DNA from 2 places in the Streptomyces sp. BRA346 genome. Region 2 is predicted to be linked to the other one. Evidence: riboswitches for the same ligand, from Rfam matches in the RefSeq annotation. Region 2 holds a riboswitch; the other holds the start of a gene.
What was found. Region 2 has a riboswitch for S-adenosylmethionine ahead of thrC (threonine synthase). Riboswitches for the same ligand answer to the same signal wherever they lie in the genome.

Region 1 (10,402 bases), on a different contig from region 2:
AGGACTCGGGCGGCGCGCCGGGCCGCCGTACGATCGACTTCACCACCAGCTCCAAGCGCAAGCTGCTGAAGGTCACCTTCGGCCCGAAGTCGGGCGAGTACGGGGTGGGCCAGCCGATCACCGCCAAGCTGAGCCGCCCGGTGAAGGACCCCTCGGCCCGGGCCGTGGTCGAGCGGGGTCTGAAGGTCGACTCACAGCCCGCGGTGGAGGGTGTCTGGCACTGGGTGAACAGCAAGACGCTGCACTACCGCCCGGCCGAGTACTGGCCCGCGCACGCCACCGTCAAGGTCCACTCCAACCTCAAGGGCATCAGGGTCGGCGGCGGGCTCTACGGCGGTGACGCCAAGCCGCTGAAGATCACCACCGGCGACCGGATCGAGGCCCTGACCGACTCCGGGACCCACCAGATGACGGTGCGGCGCAACGGGCAGGTGATCCGGACCATCCCGATCACGACCGGTATGCCCGGGTTCGACACCCGTAACGGCACCAAGGTGATCCTCGCCAAGGAGTCGGCGGTGCGAATGACGGGCGCCAGCATCGGTCTCGGCGCCGGTTCCTACGATCTGATGGTCTACTGGGCGGCCCGGGTCACCGAAAGCGGTGAATACGTCCACGCCGCGCCCTGGTCGACGGGCTCACAGGGCTACGCCAACGTCAGCCACGGCTGCACCGGCATGTCCACCGCGAACGCCCAGTGGTTCTTCAACACCGTGCACCTCGGCGACCTCGTCACGGTCGTCAACAGCAACGGGGACGACATGGCCACGTTCGGCAACGGCTACGGCGACTGGAACATGGCCTGGACCGACTGGCGTCAGGGCAGCGCCCTCGCCGCCGGTCAGCGGGACGGCAGCACCCCGGCCGACTCGGCCCGGCTCCGCCCCATGGCATGACCGCGTGACGCCGCACCGCGTGCGGTCAGGCGCCCACCGCGAGCCGCTTGCGAAGCAGCCCGGCCAGCGCGTCCGTCAGGGCCACCGGGTCCACCGGATGCGTCACCGCGGCCTCCGCGCGGCTCCAGGTGGCCAGCCAGGCGTCCTGCGGGCGGCCGATGAGCAGCACCACCGGCGGGCACTGGAAGATCTCGTCCTTGATCTGCCGGCAGACGCCCATCCCGCCCGCGGGGGCCGACTCCCCGTCCAGGACGCACACGTCGATCCCGCCGTCCTCCAGGGCCTCCAGGACGGCCGGGAGCGTCGCGCACTCCACGAACTCCACCGGAGGCAGATCGGCGGCGGGCCGGCGACCGGTCGCGAGCCGCACCTGTTCGCGGGTGTTCGCGTCGTCGCTGTAGACCAGCACCGTGGCGGTCGGCCGCATCGTTTCCTCCGCATCAGCCAAGGGGACTACCGGGCTCCTGTGGCGGATGTTACTCCCGTACAGCCTTCCGGAGGAGGGGGCGAACCGATCTCTCCCTCCTTCGAGGGATCACCCGGAACAGCCGCGACGAGCAGCGTCGATGCCCTTGACGCCGCCCTGGACACTCCGAACGGCACCCCCGGGAGTGAGGGCCGGATAAGCGACCGACATAATGTCGGTCGTGGCGACAGCAACGACAGTAGAAACCGGGCACGCGCACCCGTCGGTCAACCGGCCGAACCTCACCAGTGTCGGAACCATCATCTGGTTGAGTTCCGAGCTGATGTTCTTCGCGGCCCTCTTCGCGATGTACTTCACCCTGCGATCGGTGACCGGAGCCGAGCACTGGAAGGAAATGGCGTCCGCGCTGAACTTCCCGTTCTCGGCGACGAACACCACGATCCTCGTGCTCTCCTCCCTCACCTGCCAGCTCGGTGTCTTCGCCGCCGAGCGCGGCGACGTGAGGAAGCTGCGCTCCTGGTTCGTGATCACCTTCATCATGGGCGCGATCTTCATCGGCGGTCAGATCTTCGAGTACACCGAGCTGGTCAAGAAGGACGGGCTTTCGCTCTCCTCCGACCCGTACGGCTCGGTGTTCTACCTGACCACCGGTTTCCACGGACTGCATGTGACGGGCGGGCTCATCGCCTTCCTGCTGGTCCTGGGGAGGACGTACGCGGCCAAGAGGTTCACCCACCAGCAGGCGACGGCGGCCATCGTCGTGTCCTACTACTGGCACTTCGTCGATGTCGTCTGGATCGGCCTCTTCGCCACGATCTACATGATCAAGTAAGCCGGTCACCGCGACCGGAAGCACGTCCTTAAAGCATCGACGCAGAAGATCCTGACACCGGGGTAATCCGTGAAAAAGCTCTCCGCACGACGGCGCCATCCGCTGGCTGCGCTCGTCGTCCTACTCTTCGCGCTGGCGGTCACTGGGGGGCTGTACGCCGCGTTCTCGCCGAGCGAGGCGAAGGCCGATGACAGCTCCGCCCAGTCCCTCGCCATCGAGGAGGGCAAGAAGCTCTATTCCGTCGGCTGCGCCAGCTGCCACGGTACGGGCGGTCAGGGGACCACTGACGGCCCGAGTCTGGTCGGCGTCGGCTCGGCGGCCGTCGACTTCCAGGTCGGCACCGGCCGGATGCCCGCCCAGCAGCCGGGCGCCCAGGTGCCGAAGAAGAAGAAGGTCTACTCGGACGCCGAGATCGAGCAGCTGGCCGCGTACATCTCCTCGCTCGGCGCCGGGCCGGTGACGCCCTCCAAGGGCCAGTACAGCACCGACGACGCGGATGTCGCGAAGGGCGGAGAGCTCTTCCGTACGAACTGCGCGCAGTGCCACAACTTCGCCGGCAAGGGTGGTGCCCTCACCAACGGCAAGTACGCGCCGTCCCTCGAGGGCGTGAGCAAGAAGCATCTGTACGAGGCCATGCAGACGGGCCCGCAGAACATGCCCTCCTTCCCCGACACCACGATGCCGGAGAAGAACAAGCAGGACATCATCGCGTACCTCGAAACGGTCAACAGCGACAAGTCCAAGACCCCCGGTGGCCTTGAGCTCGGCGGGCTCGGCCCGGTCAGTGAGGGCCTCTTCGCCTGGGTCTTCGGCATGGGCGCGCTGATCGTCCTCACCATCTGGGTCGCCGCCCGGACCGCAAAGGCCAAGAAGTCATGAGTAGCCACGAGATTTCACAAGCAGAAGAGAAGCTGCCCGAGGAGCGGGCGGAGGGCGGCGCGACCGTAGTCGCGGAAGACCCGTTCGCCGACCCGGGGCTGCCCCCGCACGAGCACCGTCAGCAGGACATCGACGAGCGGGCCGCCCAGCGGTCCGAGCGCACCGTCGCCCTGATGTTCACGGTCTCGATGCTGGCGACGATCGCCTTCATCGCCTCCTACGTGGCGCTGCCGGTCGACAAGTACATCTACGTCTTCCCGATCGGCCACATCAGCGCGCTGAACTTCGCGCTGGGTGTCACCCTCGGCATCGCGCTGTTCTGCATCGGCGCCGGTGCGGTCCACTGGGCCCGCACCCTGATGTCCGACGTGGAGATCGCCGACGAGCGGCACCCCATCGAGGCGAGCCCCGAGGTCAAGGCGAAGGTCCTCGACGACTTCGCGGCGGGTGCCAAGGAGTCCGGCTTCGGCCGCCGCAAGCTCGCCCGCAACACCCTCTTCGGCGCGCTCGCGCTGGTGCCGCTCTCCGGCGTCGTGCTGCTGCGCGACCTCGGTCCGCTGCCGGGCACCAAGCTCCGGCACACCGAGTGGGCCAAGGGCAAGCGGCTCATGAACTACAACACCATGCAGCCGCTGCGGCCCGAGGACATCTCCGTGGGCTCCCTGACCTTCGCCATGCCCGAGGGCATGAGCGAGGAGGACCACGACTTCCAGACCCAGATCGCCAAGGCCGCCCTGATGCTGGTCCGGCTCCAGCCGGAGAACATCAAGGACAAGCGCGAGCTGGACTGGTCGCACGAGGGCATCGTCGCCTTCTCGAAGATCTGCACCCACGTCGGCTGCCCGATCAACCTGTACGAGCAGCAGACCCACCACGTCCTGTGCCCCTGCCACCAGTCGACGTTCGACCTCTCCGACGGTGGCCGAGTGATCTTCGGTCCGGCCGGTCACGCACTGCCCCAGCTGCGGATCAGGGCCAATGACCAGGGGTACCTCGAAGCCATGGGCGACTTCTCGGAGCCCGTCGGTCCTGCTTACTGGGAGCGCGGATGAGTACTGAAAACGAGCAGGCGCCACGGCGCGGCAAGGCGCCCGCGGGCGAGCGCGTCGCCGACTGGGCCGACGGCCGGCTGGGCATCTACAGCCTGGCCCGGGCCAACATGCGCAAGATCTTCCCGGACCACTGGTCCTTCATGCTGGGCGAGGTCGCGCTCTACAGCTTCATCATCATCATCCTCACGGGTGTGTACCTGACGCTGTTCTTCCACCCCAGCATGGAAGAGGTCGTGTACCACGGCCCGTACGTCCCGATGCAGGGCGTCCGGATGTCCGAGGCGTTCGCCTCGACGCTCGACATCAGCTTCGAGGTGCGCGGCGGTCTGCTGATCCGGCAGATCCACCACTGGGCCGCGCTGGTCTTCCTCTGCGCGATGTTCGTGCACATGATGCGCGTCTTCTTCACCGGCGCGTTCCGCAAGCCGCGTGAGATCAACTGGCTGTTCGGCTTCCTGCTGTTCTTCCTCGGCATGCTGACCGGCTTCACCGGCTACTCGCTCCCCGACGACCTGCTCTCCGGCACCGGTCTGCGGTTCATCGAGGGCGTGTTCCTGTCGATCCCGGTCGTCGGCACCTACATCTCGATGTTCGTGTTCGGCGGCGAGTTCCCGGGCATGGACCTCATCCCGAGGCTCTACCCGGTCCACGTCCTGCTGCTGCCGGGCATCATGCTCGGCCTGCTGGTGGCGCACCTGATCCTGGTCTTCTACCACAAGCACACGCAGTACCCCGGGGCCGGCAAGACCAACAAGAACGTCGTCGGCATGCCCCTGCTGCCGGTCTACATGGCCAAGGCGGGCGGCTTCTTCTTCCTGGTCTTCGGCGTCATCGCGGCCATCTCCGCGATCGCGACCATCAACCCGGTCTGGACCATCGGCCCCTACCGGCCCGACCAGGTCTCCACCGGCGCCCAGCCCGACTGGTACATGGGCTTCGCCGAGGGTCTGGTCCGTGTGATGCCCGCCTGGGAGATCAACGCCTGGGGTCATACGCTCGTCCTGGGCGTGTTCATCCCGATCGTGCTCTTCCCGCTGGTCCTCTTCGCGATCGGCCTCTACCCCTTCATCGAGGGCTGGATCACCGGCGACAAGCGCGAGCACCACATCCTGGACCGCCCGCGCAACGCCCCGACCCGTACGGCCTTCGGTGTCGCCTGGCTGACCGCGTACTTCGTGATGCTGATCGGCGGCGGCAACGACCTGTGGGCCACCCACTTCCACCTGTCGATCAACTCGATCACCTGGTTCGTGCGGATCGGCTTCTTCGCCGGCCCGGTCCTCGCGTTCATCGCCACCAAGCGGATCTGCCTCGGCCTCCAGCGCCGCGACAAGGAGAAGGTGCTGCACGGTCGCGAGACCGGCATCATCAAGCGCCTGCCGCACGGTGAGTTCATCGAGGTGCACGAGCCGCTCACGCAGGAGCAGCTGCACGTGCTCACCCAGCACGAGCAGCCGAAGGCGTACGAGATCGGCCCCGAGGTCGACGAGAACGGCGTCCGCCGCAAGGTCAAGGGGTCGCAGAAGCTGCGGGCCAGGCTGTCCAAGTCGTACTACGGCAAGGACGCCTTCATCCCGAAGCCGACCTCCGAGGAGTACAAGGAGATCACCAGCGGCCACGGCCACCACTGATCTCTTCCGTCATCTGACGCCACAGACCGGGGCCCCGGCCCGGACCTCACCGTCCGGACCGGGGCCCCGGTCGTGGTCATGAACGTCTTCCGCGCCGATAGGCTTGGCCTGATCGAGCCATAGCCACTCAGGAGCGGACCATGGACGTTGTGACCCCAGCCGGAGGCGACAGCACCGCGACGGCCCGCACCTGGCCGGATGTGCTCAGCTCCCTCCTCGGCGGCCAGGACCTCGGGGCCGACGACACCGCCTGGGCCATGGACCGCATCATGCGCGGGGAGGCCACCGACGCCCAGATCGCCGGGTTCGCGGTCGCGCTGCGGGCCAAGGGCGAGACCGTGGCCGAGCTGTCCGGCCTCGTCCGCGCCATGTACGGGCACGCCAAGACGATCGAGGTGCCCGGGCCGACCGTCGACATCGTCGGCACGGGCGGCGACCGTGCCAAGACCGTCAACATCTCGACCATGTCCGCCCTGGTGGCGGCCGGGGCGGGCGCGCGCGTCGTCAAGCACGGCAACCGCGCCTCGTCCTCCGCGAGCGGCGCCTCCGACGTCCTGGAGAAGCTCGGCGTCAACCTGGATCTGAGCCCGGCGCGGGTGGCCGAGATCGCCGAGGAAGCGGGCATCACCATGTGCTTCGCGGTCAAGTTCCACCCGTCGCTGCGGCACGTCGCGGCGGCCCGCCGCGAGCTGGGCATCGCCACCCCGTTCAACTTCCTCGGCCCGCTCACCAACCCGGCCCGGGTCCGCTGCCAGGTGACGGGCGTCGCCGATGCCCGCATGGCGCCGATCATGGCCGGGGTGCTGGCCGAGCGGGGCTCCTCGGCGCTGGTCTTCCGGGGCGACGACGGTCTGGACGAGCTGACCGTCACCGCGACCTCCCAGGTGTGGGTGGTGCGGGACGGCACGGTCCGCCGGGAGACGTTCGACCCGCGCGACATCGGCTTCGACCTGGCCCCGGTGGAGGCGCTGCGCGGCGCCGACGCCTCGCACAACGCGGACGTGGCCCGCCGCCTGCTGGCGGGCGAGACGGGCCCGGTCCGCGACGCGGTCCTCCTGAACTCGGCCGCCGCCCTGGCGACCCTGGACTGGGACCGCGAGCCCGCTGACACCCCGCTCCCGGCCCGCATCGCGGCGGGCGTCACCCGAGCCGCCGCCTCGATCGACTCGGGCGCCGCGAGGCAGTCCCTGGAACGGTGGGTCCGGGCCAGCAACGCGTAACGGGCGCCTGGGGTTTCGTTGCCGGGTGCGGCCCGGTGGCCGGGTTGTGCCCACCCGTTCCTCCCCCAGCTACCGCTGGGAGGTGCCCCCTCCGCGGAACGATTGCCCACAACCAGGTCGACCTCCCCAACCTCGCGCCCGCTCCTCAGCCCTCGCGCCCGCTCCTCAGCTCTTGCCCCGTCCCCAGCCCTCCGGGCGTACCACCCAGCCCCTCCGGCGTTTGAGGAGCGGGGGTGCAGGGGGCGGAGCCCCGGCGGGGTCGGGGGCGGAGCCCCGGTGGGGCCCGGGGGCTTGCCCCCGGTTTCGGGGAGGGGCGGGGTGGGGGAAGCCCCCGCCCCGCGTCCACTATGCGGACGCGCGCTGAGGTGTCGCGCGTCCGCATGGCATAATCCCCCCAGGTCACGAGCGACAGCGACTTCGGCCCCGGCCCGCTGTCCGGCAACCCTCCGTCCGTGGCGGGGTGCCCCGGGTGATGACCAGGCCGCCCGCAGCGAGGCGTGCGGCAAGCGCGGACCCCTCGCACTAGGGGTCCTGGTGGTCGAGGGAGTTTCTCCGTGACGCAGCGAATGCGCTAGGGCCGCAGCGCCCCGTTTTCCCCCCTGCTCCGCGCGGAGCCCACCGTGCGTTGAGCGAGTTTCCGCATGCTCGCAACCCCATCGGGAGAATTCGCCATGTCCGTGTGCCCTTCTGCTGTCGAGACCTCCGCCCCGCTCGCCGTCCTCGGCAGTGACGTCACCGTGCCCCTGGTCACCGGCGGTGAGGTGACCTACGCAGCCCTCGACTACGCGGCCAGCGCGCCCGCCCTGCGGCGGGTGTGGGACGACGTCGCCGCGTACGCCCCGTACTACGGGAGCGTCCACCGCGGCGCGGGGTACCTGTCGCAGTTGTCGACGGACCTCTTCGAGACGAGCCGCAAGGACGTCGCGGCGTTTCTGGGGTGCCGGGAGGACGACCAGGTGGTCTTCACCCGCTCGACCACCGACTCGCTCAACCTGCTGGCCGCCGCGCTGCCCACCGGCACGGAGGTGTTCGTGTTCGAGACCGAGCACCACGCCTCGCTGCTGCCGTGGGAGCAGCGGGAGGACACCCGGGTGACCTACCTGAGCGCGCCGCGCTCGCCGCGGGAGGCCGTGGAGACGCTGGAGAAGGCGCTGGCGGGGCGGGCCGGGGGCCCGGCGCTGGTGTGCGTGACGGGCGCGTCGAACGTGACGGGCGAGCTGTGGCCGGTGCGGGAGCTGGCCGCGGCGGCGCACGCGCGGGGCGCCCGTATCGTGCTGGACGCCGCGCAGCTGGCCCCGCACCACCCGGTGGACATCGCGGAGGCGGACGTGGACTGGGTGGCGTTCTCGGGGCACAAGCTGTACGCGCCGTTCGGGGCGGGCGTCCTGGCGGGCCGGGCCGACTGGCTGCGCGAGGCGCGGCCGTACCTGGCGGGCGGCGGCGCGAGCCGCAAGGTCGCGCGGCGGGACGACGGCGGGGTGGACGTCGAGTGGCACACCACCGCGGCGCGGCACGAGGCCGGTTCGCCGAACGTGATCGGGGTGTACGCGATCGCCTCGGCGTGCAGGGCGCTGTCCGAGGCCGGGTTCGACGGCCTGGTGGCGCGGGAGCGGCAGCTGATCGCGACCGTACGGGAGGGGCTGGCGGAGGTGCCCGAGGTGCGGCTGCTGTCGCTGTTCGGCGACGACGCGCCGCGCGTGGGGGTGCTGTCGTTCGTCGTGGAGGGCTGGAACAGCTCGCACTTCGCGGCGGCGCTGTCCGCGGAGTACGGGATCGGCGTACGGGACGGGCTGTTCTGCGCGCATCCGCTGGTGCGGACCCTGCTGGGTGGCGAGGCCGGCGACCCGGGGGAGTGCGGCGCGCCCGAGGCCGCCCCGGGGGAGCGCTCCCTGAACGCGATCCGCGTCAGCTTCGGCGCGGGCACCCCGGATGAGCATGTGGAGCGCTTCGTCCGGGCGGTGAAGGAGCTGGTCCGGGACGGCGCGAAGTGGGAGTACCGCACGGAGGACGGCCGCTGCGTGCCCGCGCGCTAGCCCGATACGACCTAGCTGTCGAGACCGATGGCGAACGCGGCTTCCAGGTCGTGCTGGGAGTAGGTGCGGAACGCGATGTGGGTCTCGGTGGAGGCCACCCCCGGCAGCTTGCTGATCTGGCCCGTGATGATGTCCGCGAGGTCGTCGTGGCGGGCCACCCGCACCATCGCGATCAGATCGTGCGCGCCGGTGACCGAGTAGACCTCGCTGACGCCCTCGATCGCGGCGATCTTCTCGGCGGTCTCCGGGATCCGGTCCACGCTGGTCTTGATGAGCACGATCGAAGTGATCACGGCTGGCTTTCTCCCTCGCTGGACCTGGCTGCGCCGCCCACTCTATCCGGCCGTCCGAAGCGGGCCCACGCGTAGAGAAATCCCAGGGTGAAGCCCACGAGATGGGCGAGGTAGGCCACTCCGGGGCGGGCGTCGGCCTGGCGGGCGGCGAGCCACTGGAGGGTGACCCAGAAGATCAGTACGGCCCAGGCGGGGAAGCGCAGCGGGAGGAAGAACAGGAACGGGAACAGGCTGGTCACCCGGGCGCGCGGAAAGAGCCATAAGAAGGCGCCGAGGACGCCGGAGATGGCGCCGGAGGCGCCGACCAGCGTCTGCGGCGATGAGGCGTGGGCGGCGGCGTAGCCGAGGAGCGCGAGATAGCCGGTGACGAGGTAGAAGAGGGCGAAGTGCATACGGCCCATGCGTTCCTCGGTCATCGCCCCGAAGACGTAGAGGAACAGCATGTTGCCGAGGAGATGCAGCCAGTTGCCGTGGACGAAGAGCGCGGTCAGCGGGGTCAGCGGCTCGGCGGGGGTGCCGCTCCACAGGGCGCTGGGGACGACGCCCCAGCGCTCGAAGTACGAGGTCTGGGCCTGGAGGAGGTCCCCGCCGGAGCCGTAGCGGGGGTCGAGCCCGGAGGCCGGTCCGAGGACGAAGATCAGGCAGCAGGTGACGATGAGGGCGTACGTCATCACGGGACGGCCGGACCCCGCCGACTTCTCGATCATGGGCAGATCATCGCGTACCCGGCACAACCTGCCCAGAGCGCCTCGCCGCCGCCCGGGGGCGGGGGTACGGGCCCGACAACCCCCGGGGCTCAGGCCGTAGGGTTACAGGACGCCGATGAGCCCGAGTAGCGAGGACCCGACACCATGGCCGTTCCCACGCCGACAGCCGAGACCCGCTGGCGCTGCACCCTGTGCGGCAACCTCACCCGTTTCGATGTGACCCGCTCGACGAAGGCCGTCGAGTTCATCCACCTGGACCTGGCGGGGGAGCCTCGGGTCGAGGAGCGCGATGTGCTCAGTGAGACCATTGAGTCAGTGCGTTGTCGCTGGTGCAACGCGGTCGACCAGATCGAGCTGGTGGACCGTCCGAGTGCGAACGCGAGCGCCTGAGACACGGAGCGAGGAGAAGGTGGTGGACCGGACGGGCGGCCG
Region 2 (10,402 bases):
TCGTGGGGGTTCCGGCCGGGGCGTTCCTGGGGCAGAACGCGGGATGGCGCGCCGCCTTCTGGGCCGTGGCCGGGCTGTCGGTGCTCGGGCTGATCGGGGTGATCGCGCTCGTACCGCGTACGGAGGTGCCGACCGGGGGCGACCGGCCGCAGCTGCGGCGAGAGCTGAGCATCTACCGGGACCGTCAGGTCTGGCTCGCGCTGGTCACCACCGCGCTGAGCGGGGGCGCGGTCTTCTGCCTGTTCTCGTACCTCGGGCCGCTGCTCACCGACGTGGCGGGGCTGGACGAGGGCTGGGTGCCGACGGTGCTGGCGCTGTTCGGGGTCGGCGCGCTGATCGGTACGGCGGTCGGCGGGCGGATCGCGGACGCGCACCTGTTCGGGACGATGTACGGCGGCATCACCGCCTCGACGGTGGTCCTGAGCGTCCTCGCGCTGACCGCGCACAGCCCGATCGCGGCCGTCGGCCTGGCGCTGCTGCTCGGCTTCACAGCCTTCTTCACCGCGCCCGCGCTCAACGCCCGCATGTTCAACGTCGCGAACGCCGCCCCGACGCTCGCGGGCGCGACCACCACGTCCGCGTTCAACATCGGCAACACGGTGGGCCCCTGGCTCGGCGGCCTGGTCATCGACGCGGGCTGGGGCTACCCGGCGGTGGCCTGGACGGGTGCCGCCCTGGCCGGTACGGGCATCGTGACCACGGCGCTCGCGGCGCGGCTGCATCGTGCGGAGGGGGCGTCGCGGGTGATCGCCTCCGGACAGACGTCGGCGGCCGTGCGCGAGGTGGAGACAGCGTCGGAAGCGGGGCGGGTCCGGTAGTAAGCCCTCAGCCGCGGCCCTCAGCCGCTCGCACGCCCCCGCGCCGCAGAGGCCCGCGCCGCAGGCACCTTACGACGGCGCAGGCCCGCCGCCGTGAGCCGCCGCAGCAGCTCCTTGCTGCCGACCTCCTCCGCCCCCGCGCGCACCGCCCGTGCGTAGAGGTCGCTCGGGACGTCGTAGTGGTCGCGGTCGAAGCCGCGGCGCGGGGCGCCGATGCGGGTGGCGAAGGCGTGGAGTTCGTCGTACGAGACGTCGCTCACCAGGTGTGACCACATGCGGCCGTGGCCCGGCCACAAGGGCGGGTCGATCAGTACGGCCATCAGAGGGTGGTCCCGAGCCGGCCCACGGGGGCCACCGCGACCGCCGTCTTGCCGCAGACCCAGTGCGGGTCGGGGCCCAGTTCGGGTTCCACGTCGAGGGCGTGGAGGTCGCCGCCCGTGGTGCAGACGGGGCACAGGGGCCACCGGCCGTAGCGCTCCAGCAGGGAGTCCTGGACGTCCTGGGCGACCAGACCGGCGACGTAGGCCACGCCTTCCGGCCATTGCTCGACCCACCAGCGGCGGTGCGCGATGGCGTCCTCGACGAGCGAGACGATGTCAGCGTGGGCGACGTCTCCCGCCGCGAGGTCGGCCAGGACGAGCGCCCGTGCCGCGTGCAGTGCATGTTCGAGCTTCATGGGTCCCATTGTCACCTTTGCTTCGTCGGGCCGCCTTCCAGCACCGGGGAAGCCCAGGGGAACCGCCTCCGCGCGCGGTCTTGACGGGCCTCGTGGCCGGAAATAGTTTTCAGATGTGAGTAGCAAGTTGAAGGAAACTTTCACTCCCCTCACCGATCCCGCCGTGCCCGCCCCCTCCGCCCTCGCGGCGAAGGTTCGCACCCTGGGCCCCTCCATGACCCGCTCGATGCAGCGCGTCGCCGAGGCCGTCGCGGGCGACCCGGCGGGCTGCGCGGCGCTCACCGTCACCGGGCTCGCCGAGCGCACCGGTACCAGCGAGGCCACCGTCGTCCGCACCTCCCGGCTGCTCGGCTACCCCGGATACCGCGATCTGCGCCTCGCGCTCGCCGCGCTCGCCGCGCAGCAGGCGGCGGGCCGGGCACCGGCCGTCACGGCGGACATCGCGGTCGACGACCCGATCGGCGACGTGATCACCAAGCTCGCCCAGGAGGAGCAGCAGTGTCTGGCCGACACCGCCGCGGGGCTCGACCCCGGCCAGGTCGAGGCGGCGGTCGCCGCGGTCGCCGCCGCCCGCCGGATCGATGTGTACGGCATCGGCGCGTCCAATCTGGTCGCCCAGGACCTGGTCCAGAAGCTGCTGCGGATCGGACTGATCGCCCACGCGCACGCCGATCCGCACCAGGCCATCACCAACGCCGTCCAGCTGCACTCCCGCGACGTCGCGCTTGCGATCACCCATTCTGGGCGGACGACGGACGTCATCGAGCCACTGCGCGTCGCCTTCGAGCGCGGGGCGACCACCATCGCGATCACCGGCCGCCCGGACGGCGAGATCGCGCAGTACGCGGACCTCGTCCTCACCACCTCCACGGCGCGCGAGAGCGAACTGCGCCCGGCGGCCATGTCCAGCCGCACCAGCCAGCTGCTGGTGGTGGACTGCCTGTTCATAGGCGTGGCGCAGCGCACGTACGAGAGCGCGGCGCCCGCCCTGTCCGCCTCGTACGAGGCCCTCGCGCACCGGCACGATCCCCACCCCCGCCACCGCTGAGGCCGGGGCCCGCGCCAAGGTCCCGACACCGCCATCCCCCACCATCACGCTTACGTAGGGAAGAGCCGCTTCGCCATGACTTCCGCCGCCGATGAGCAACAGCAGCAACAGCAGCAACAGCAGGAGCAACGGCTCCGCGCCCAGCTGGAGACCTTCACCACCGAGGCGTTCCGCCCCGAACTCGCCGAGATCGACCGGCTCGACACCGTCGAGATCGCCCGCATCATGAACGCCGAGGACGCCGGCGTCCCCGCCGCCGTCGCCGCCCAGCTCCCCCGGATCGCCGCCGCCATCGACGGCATCGCCGCGCGCATGGCGGACGGCGGGCGGCTGATCTACGCGGGCGCGGGCACCGCCGGGCGGCTCGGGGTGCTCGACGCGAGCGAGTGCCCGCCCACCTTCAACGCCCGGCCGGACCGGGTGGTCGGCCTGATCGCGGGCGGGGAGACGGCCGTGGTGTCGTCCGTGGAGGGCGCGGAGGACAGCGCGGAGCTGGCCGCCGAGGACCTCGACCGGATCGGGGTCGGCCCGCGGGACACGGTCGTGGGCGTCTCGGCCTCCGGCCGCACCCCGTACGCCGTGGGCGCCGTCGAGCACGCCCGCCGCCGGGGGGCGCTCACCGTCGGGCTGTCGTGCAACGCGGGCTCGGCGCTCGCGGCGGCCGCCGACCACGGCATCGAGGTCGTCGTCGGACCGGAGCTGCTCACCGGCTCCACCCGGCTCAAGGCGGGTACGGCGCAGAAGCTCGTGCTCAACATGTTCTCGACCATCACCATGATCCGGCTGGGCAAGACCTTCGGGAATCTGATGGTGGATGTGCGCGCCTCGAACGAGAAGTTGCGGGCGCGCACGCGCCGGATCGTTTCTCTGGCGACCGGCGCCACGGACGAGGAGATCGAGAGCGCGCTGACGGCCACCGACTGGGAGGCCAAGAACGCCATCCTCACGATCCTCGGCGGCGTGGACGCGCCCACCGCCGAGAAGCTGCTCGGCGAGGCGAACGGCCATCTGCGGGCCGCCCTCGAAGCGGCCGGGGCATAGCCCCGAAAACACGGCGGCGGAGCGGCACCCCTGGGAGAGAGGGTGCCGCCCCGCCGTCGTCAGTGGACGGTGTGACCGACCGGCGCGCGGGGCGCCGAAGCCGATCAGAAGTCCATGTCACCGCCCGGCATGCCGCCCGGGGCGCCCGCCGGAGCGGCCTTCTCGGGCTTGTCGGCGATGACGGCCTCGGTGGTGAGGAACAGCGCGGCGATCGACGCGGCGTTCTGGAGCGCGGAGCGCGTGACCTTGGCCGGGTCGATGATGCCCTCGGCGATGAGGTCGATGTACTCACCGGTCGCGGCGTTGAGGCCGTGGCCCGGGGTCAGGTTGCGCACCTTCTCCACCACGACGCCGCCCTCGAGGCCGGCGTTGACGGCGATCTGCTTCAGCGGGGCCTCCAGGGCCAGGCGCACGGCCTGGGCACCAGTGGCCTCGTCGCCCTCGAGCTCCAGCTTCTCGAACACCGAGACGGTCTGGAGCAGGGCCACGCCACCACCGGCGACGATGCCCTCCTCGACGGCGGCCTTGGCGTTGCGCACCGCGTCCTCGATGCGGTGCTTGCGCTCCTTCAGCTCGACCTCGGTCGCGGCACCGGCCTTGATGACGGCCACGCCGCCGGCCAGCTTCGCCAGGCGCTCCTGGAGCTTCTCGCGGTCGTAGTCCGAGTCCGAGTTCTCGATCTCGGCGCGGATCTGGTTGACGCGGCCCTGCACCTGGTCGGTGTCGCCGGCGCCGTCCACGATCGTGGTCTCGTCCTTGGTGACCGTGACCTTGCGGGCGCGGCCGAGCAGGTCCAGCCCTGCGTTCTCCAGCTTGAGGCCGACCTCCTCGGAGATGACGGTGCCACCGGTGAGGATGGCGATGTCGCCGAGCATGGCCTTGCGGCGGTCACCGAAGCCCGGGGCCTTGACGGCGACGGACTTGAAGGTGCCACGGATCTTGTTGACGACCAGGGTCGCCAGCGCCTCGCCCTCGATGTCCTCGGCGATGATCAGCAGCGGCTTGCCGGACTGCATGACCTTCTCGAGCAGCGGGAGGAGGTCCTTCACGCTGGTGATCTTCGAGTTGACGATCAGGATGTAGGGGTCGTCGAGCGACGCCTCCATACGCTCCATGTCCGTCGCGAAGTACGGGGAGATGTAGCCCTTGTCGAAGCGCATGCCCTCGGTGAGCTCGAGCTCGAGCCCGAAGGTCTGCGACTCCTCGACGGTGATGACGCCTTCCTTGCCGACCTTGTCCATGGCCTCGGCGATCAGCTCGCCGATCTGGGTGTCGGCGGCGGAGATGGAGGCGGTGGAGGCGATCTGCTCCTTGGTCTCCACGTCCTTGGCCTGCTCGAGCAGCTGGGCGGAGACGGCCTCGACGGCCTTCTCGATGCCGCGCTTGAGGGCCATCGGGTTGGCGCCCGCGGCAACGTTCCGCAGGCCCTCCTTGACCAGCGCCTGGGCGAGGACGGTCGCGGTCGTCGTGCCGTCACCGGCGACGTCGTCCGTCTTCTTCGCGACCTCCTTGACCAGCTCGGCGCCGATCTTCTCGTACGCGTCCTCGAGTTCGATCTCCTTGGCGATGGACACACCATCGTTGGTGATCGTGGGGGCGCCCCACTTCTTCTCGAGGACGACGTTACGGCCCTTGGGGCCGAGGGTGACCTTGACGGCGTCGGCGAGCTGGTTCATCCCGCGCTCGAGGCCGCGCCGCGCCTCCTCGTCGAACGCGATGATCTTGGCCATGTGAAGTGGTCCTCCCAAGACGGGGTGGATTGCTCCGGACCGCGCCTGGCGCCCGCGACGGACGGCCTGCCTGCCGTGCGGTTCCTTGCCCCGCGCGGCATCGGCGAGCCTCACCGACCCGATCCTTCTGTCACTCTCACCTTCAGAGTGCTAACGCAATAATTAGCACTCGCCCCATGAGAGTGCAAGCGCCCGACGGGCGTCAAGAGAGGCGGGCGAGAGCCCCCGCGGACATGCCAGAGGGCCCGCCCCCTCGCGGGATGCGGGCCCTCCGGCTACTTCAGTCAGCTGCGTCGCGTTCGGCGCGTCAGCCTGCGGCCACGCGGACCATGTCCGCCTGCGGGCCCTTCTGGCCCTGCGAGATCTCGAACTCGACCCGCTGGCCTTCCTCGAGGGTGCGGTAACCGTCCATCTGGATCGCACTGTAGTGGACGAACACGTCCGCACCACCGTCGACCGCGATGAAGCCGTACCCCTTCTCCGCGTTGAACCACTTGACGGTGCCCTGAGCCATTCCTAACTCCCCTATTGCTGGCCCTTGCGCAGGACCGCACTCCGCGGACCCGGGTCAGACCTCACCCCCCGAGTCGAGGGGGGTGTGCGCCGGAACGCGTCGACCGCCGCTGAATGTATCCGTCCCAACGCCCTCTGCAACAGGTCAATTGGACGAGAATTCTGGGCACGGCCGATCGGTAAAAAGTGGAGAAGTCCCGTGAAGTCCGGGCAAACCCGACCGGACATAGGGCGCCAACCCGACAAATCGCGCACACACTTTGCGCACAAGTTGACGAGTTCTCATATGCGGTTCCGGCACCGGGCTTGATCAGATAGCCCGCGCCCGATGGAGAAGCGGGGCAACTGTATCGCGATTCCACACACGGAATCGCCCCGTCCGGATCTTCCCGGGCGAGGCGATTTCCAGAGGTGAGCGGGGTGATGGGGCGTCAGCAGCCACCCGCGACCGCGGGGATGATCGACACCCCGGCGCCGTCCGGCGTGGCCGTGGCCAGGCCCTCGGCGAACCGCACGTCGTCGTCGTTGACGTAGACGTTCACGAAGCGGCGCAGCTTGCCGGTGTCGTCCAGGACGCGCGCGGAGATGCCCGCGTGGTTCTTCTCCAGGTCCGCCAGAACCTCGGCGAGGGTCGCGCCCTCGGCGCTGACCTCGGCCTGGCCGCCGGTGTAGGTACGCAGGATGGTCGGGATTCGGACGTTGACGCTCATGCGAGGCCAGCCTCTCGGAACGAGTCAAGGGTGGGGCGGATGATGGCGGAGGGACCCGTGGTGGGGGCCACCGCGTCGAGGGTCTTCAGGCCGTCGCCGGTGTTGAGGACGACGGTCGTCAGGGACGGGTCGAGCAGCCCGTCCTCGATCAGCTTCTTGGTCACGCCGACGGTCACGCCGCCCGCGGTCTCCGCGAAGATCCCCTCGGTGCGGGCGAGCAGCTTGATCGCGTCGACCACCTGCTCGTCGGTGACGTCCTCCACCGCCCCGCCGGTGCGGCGCGCGATGTCGAGGACGTACGGGCCGTCCGCCGGGTTGCCGATGGCCAGCGACTTGGCGATGGTGTTCGGCTTCTGCGGGCGTACCACGTCGTGGCCCGCCTTGAAGGCGGTGGACACCGGGGAGCAGCCCTCGGCCTGGGCGCCGAAGATCTTGTACGGCTTGTCCTCGACCAGACCGAGCGCGATCAGCTCCTTGAGCCCCTTGTCGATCTTGGTGAGCTGGGAGCCGGACGCGATCGGGACGACGATCTGGTCCGGCAGCCGCCAGCCGAGCTGCTCGCAGATCTCGTACGCCAGGGTCTTGGAGCCCTCGCCGTAGTACGGCCGCAGGTTGACGTTGACGAAGCCCCAGCCCTCGCCCGCCGGGTCGCCGATCAGCTCGCTGCAGAAGCGGTTGACGTCGTCGTAGTTGCCCTCGATGCCGACCAGGTCACCGCCGTAGACGGCGGCCATGACGACCTTGCCCGCCTCCAGGTCGTGCGGGATGAAGACGCAGGAGCGGAAGCCCGCGCGGGCCGCCGCGGCGCCCACCGCACCGGCCAGGTTGCCGGTGGAGGAGCAGGACAGGGTGGTGAAGCCGAAGGTGCGGGCCGCCTGGACGGCGATGGCGACGACCCGGTCCTTGAAGGAGTGGGTCGGGTTGCCGGAGTCGTCCTTGACGTGCAGCTCGCCGGTGACGCCCAGCTCACGGGCGAGCCGGTCGGCCTTGACGAGCTGGGTGAAGCCCGGGCTCAGGCTGGGGAGCGCGGCCACGTCGGCGGGGACGGGCAGCAGCGGCGCATAGCGCCAGATGTTGTCGGGACCGGCCTCGATCTGCTTCCGCAGTCCCTCGGGATCGCCGCTCGGCAGCTCGTACGCCACCTCGAGCGGCCCGAAACACGACCCGCACGCGAAGATCGGGCCGAGGTCGAAGCGCTCACCGCACTCGCGGCAGGACAGGGCGACGGCGGGGCCGAAAGCGGCAGCGGAAGTGGTTGAGCTTTCGACGGATTGCACAGCCATGGAGGCGAGGCCCTTTCTCCTCATCTTCCTCGGGACGCATTTCGCCACGAGACGGAATTGGCACCTTCCCGAGCTGGGAGCCTCGCTACAGGACGCGAGACCAGCTGGAGGGTTGCCGGGGCTTCAACGGGCCGTTCCCTCTGCCCCTCTGGATGAGCGGTATGGCCGCCGGGCCGCACCCGGGGCGTTTGTCCGCACCGAGCCCCCGACATACGAAGGTCATGTGCGCTGTTCAAGACTGTAACCGACGGCCCGGATGGTTGAGCTAGCCGTCCGAACCGCGAGATGGATCACAACGATCACGCCGCGCGATCACAGCAGGGAGACGAAACAGGTGCTGGATGAGGTGGAGCGCTGGCTGGAGCACCGCTCCTGGTCGGCCGACGACCGTCCGCTGGACCGCCTGCTGGCCGCGAAGCGCGACACGGCGACGAGCGTCAGCGTGGTGCTGCCCGCGCTGAACGAGGAGGCGACCGTCGGCGAGATCGCCGCCGCGATCCGCCGCGATCTGATGACCGAGGCCGTGCCGCTCGTCGACGAGCTGGTGGTGCTGGACTCCGGCTCCACGGACCGCACCGCCGAGGTCGCGGCGGCGGCCGGGGCGAGGGTGGTGCACCGCGACGCGCTGCTGCCCCGGCTGCCCGCGCTGCCCGGCAAGGGCGAGGTGCTGTGGCGGTCGCTGCTGGCCACCAGCGGCGACATCGTCTGCTTCATCGACGCCGACCTGCGCGAATTCGACGCGCGCTTCGTCTCCGGCATCGTCGGGCCGCTGCTCACCGACCCCGGGGTGCAGCTGGTCAAGGGCATGTACGACCGGCCGCTGCGGGACACCGCGGGCCAGGGCGGACGGGTCACCGAGCTGGTCGCGCGGCCGCTGCTGAACCTGCACTGGCCGCAGCTCGCCGGTTTCGTCCAGCCGCTGGGCGGCGAGTACGCGGCCCGGCGCTCGCTGCTGGAGCGGCTGCCGTTCCCCGTCGGGTACGGGGTCGAGCTGGGCCTGCTGGTCGACGCGCTGCACACGGTCGGGCTCGACGCCCTCGCCCAGGTCGACATCGGCGTGCGCAAACACCGCCACCAGGACGGCAAGGCGCTCGGCCGGATGGCCGCCGCGATCTACCGCACCGCGCAGCTGCGGCTGGCCCGCGGCCATCTGGTGCGGCCGCGGCTGACCCAGTTCGAGCGCGGCGAGAACGGCTTCGAGCCGCGGACGACGGCGGTGGACACGGAGGAGCGGCCGCCGATGATCGAGATCCCGGAGTACGCGGAGCGGCGCGCGGCCTGAGGGCGCCTCTTCCGGGGCAAGAAACCGTACGTACGTTTGCGCGCGGTGCCCGATGGCTAGGCTCGCGACATGGCCGTTGAACGCAGCGCACCGATCCTCGTCGCGTCCAACCGCGGCCCGGTCTCGTACGCGCTGGGCGAGGACGGTTCGCTCTCCCCCAAGCGCGGGGGCGGCGGGCTGGTCTCCGGGCTGAGCGCGATCGGGCCCGACGCGGGCGCGGTCTGGGTGTGCGCCGCGCTCGGCGACGGCGACCGCGAGGCGGCGCGCCGCGCCGGGGCGGGGCACCTGGACGCGGACCACACCGGCGGGCAGCAGGTGCGGATGCTGGACATCGCGCCGGACGTCTTCGCCGCCGCGTACAACGGCGTCGCGAACTCGGTGCTGTGGTTCGTCCACCACCTGCTCTACCAGACCCCGGTCGAGCCGGTCTTCGACGCGGAGTTCCGCGCCCAGTGGGAGGCGTACGAGGCGTACAACGCGGCCTTCGCCGACGCGCTCGCCCAGGAGGCGGCCGACGGCGCGGTCGTGCTGGTGCAGGACTACCACCTGGCGCTGGTCCCCGGGCTGCTCCGGGCCCGCCGCCCAGACCTGCGGATCGGCCACTTCTCGCACACGCCGTGGGCGCCCCCGGACTACTACCGGCTGCTGCCGGACGACGTCGCCGCGGGCGTGCTGCGCGGCATCCTCGGCGGCGACCGCGCCGCCTTCCTCACCGGGCGCTGGGCCGCCGCGTTCGCCGACTGCTGTGCGGCGGTGCTGGGCGCGGAGGTCGTCCGGGGGCCGGACGGCTCCCCGGCCGCCGTCCGCTTCGAGGGCCGCGAGACCCGGCTCGGGGTGCACGGCCTCGGCGCCGATGCCGACTTCCTGCGGGAGCGGTCGCGTGCGGCCGACGTCGACGAGCGGCTGGCGGCGCTGCGCGAGCAGATCGGACCGGGCCGGAAGACGATCGTCCGGGTGGATCGCACCGAGCTGTCCAAGAACATCGTGCGCGGGCTGCTGGCCTACCGCCGCCTGCTGGAGACCCACCCCGAGTGGCGCGAGCGCGTGGTCCACGTGGCCTTCGCCTATCCGTCACGCCAGGACCTGACCGTCTACCGCGACTACACCGAGCGGGTGCGGCTGCTCGCCGAGGAGATCAACACGGAGTACGGAACGGAGGGCTGGCAGCCGGTCGCGCTCCACGTGAAGGACGACTTCGCACGCTCCCTGGCCGCCTACCGGCTGGCCGACGTGGCCCTCGTCAACCCCATCCGGGACGGGATGAACCTGGTCGCCAAGGAGGTCCCGGTCGTCTCCGAGCG

Region 1: another riboswitch for S-adenosylmethionine. It lies ahead of LCH29_RS10285 (aminotransferase class V-fold PLP-dependent enzyme); the one in region 2 lies ahead of thrC (threonine synthase).

Annotation. Positions count from the first base shown of each region.
Region 1 is NZ_JAIWIH010000006.1:110,494-120,895, forward strand. It holds gene LCH29_RS10250 (Ig-like domain-containing protein) at 1-896, shown strand, start outside; gene LCH29_RS10255 (hypothetical protein) at 922-1,323, opposite strand; gene ctaE (aa3-type cytochrome oxidase subunit III) at 1,535-2,155, shown strand; gene qcrC (cytochrome bc1 complex diheme cytochrome c subunit) at 2,225-3,034, shown strand; gene qcrA (cytochrome bc1 complex Rieske iron-sulfur subunit) at 3,031-4,086, shown strand; gene qcrB (cytochrome bc1 complex cytochrome b subunit) at 4,083-5,717, shown strand; gene trpD (anthranilate phosphoribosyltransferase) at 5,858-6,937, shown strand; SAM riboswitch class IV at 7,335-7,452, shown strand; gene LCH29_RS10285 (aminotransferase class V-fold PLP-dependent enzyme) at 7,609-8,970, shown strand; gene LCH29_RS10290 (Lrp/AsnC family transcriptional regulator) at 8,982-9,263, opposite strand; gene LCH29_RS10295 (rhomboid family intramembrane serine protease) at 9,260-9,970, opposite strand; gene LCH29_RS10300 (hypothetical protein) at 10,115-10,360, shown strand; gene LCH29_RS10305 (NYN domain-containing protein) at 10,380-10,402, shown strand, end outside.
Region 2 is NZ_JAIWIH010000030.1:16,840-27,241, forward strand. It holds gene LCH29_RS30650 (Cmx/CmrA family chloramphenicol efflux MFS transporter) at 1-818, shown strand, start outside; gene LCH29_RS30655 (DUF4031 domain-containing protein) at 839-1,138, opposite strand; gene LCH29_RS30660 (hypothetical protein) at 1,138-1,494, opposite strand; gene LCH29_RS30665 (MurR/RpiR family transcriptional regulator) at 1,610-2,542, shown strand; gene murQ (N-acetylmuramic acid 6-phosphate etherase) at 2,618-3,583, shown strand; gene groL (chaperonin GroEL) at 3,688-5,313, opposite strand; gene LCH29_RS30680 (cold-shock protein) at 5,621-5,827, opposite strand; gene LCH29_RS30685 (MoaD/ThiS family protein) at 6,258-6,536, opposite strand; gene thrC (threonine synthase) at 6,533-7,819, opposite strand; SAM riboswitch class I at 7,837-7,978, opposite strand; gene LCH29_RS30695 (glucosyl-3-phosphoglycerate synthase) at 8,154-9,101, shown strand; gene LCH29_RS30700 (alpha,alpha-trehalose-phosphate synthase (UDP-forming)) at 9,171-10,402, shown strand, end outside.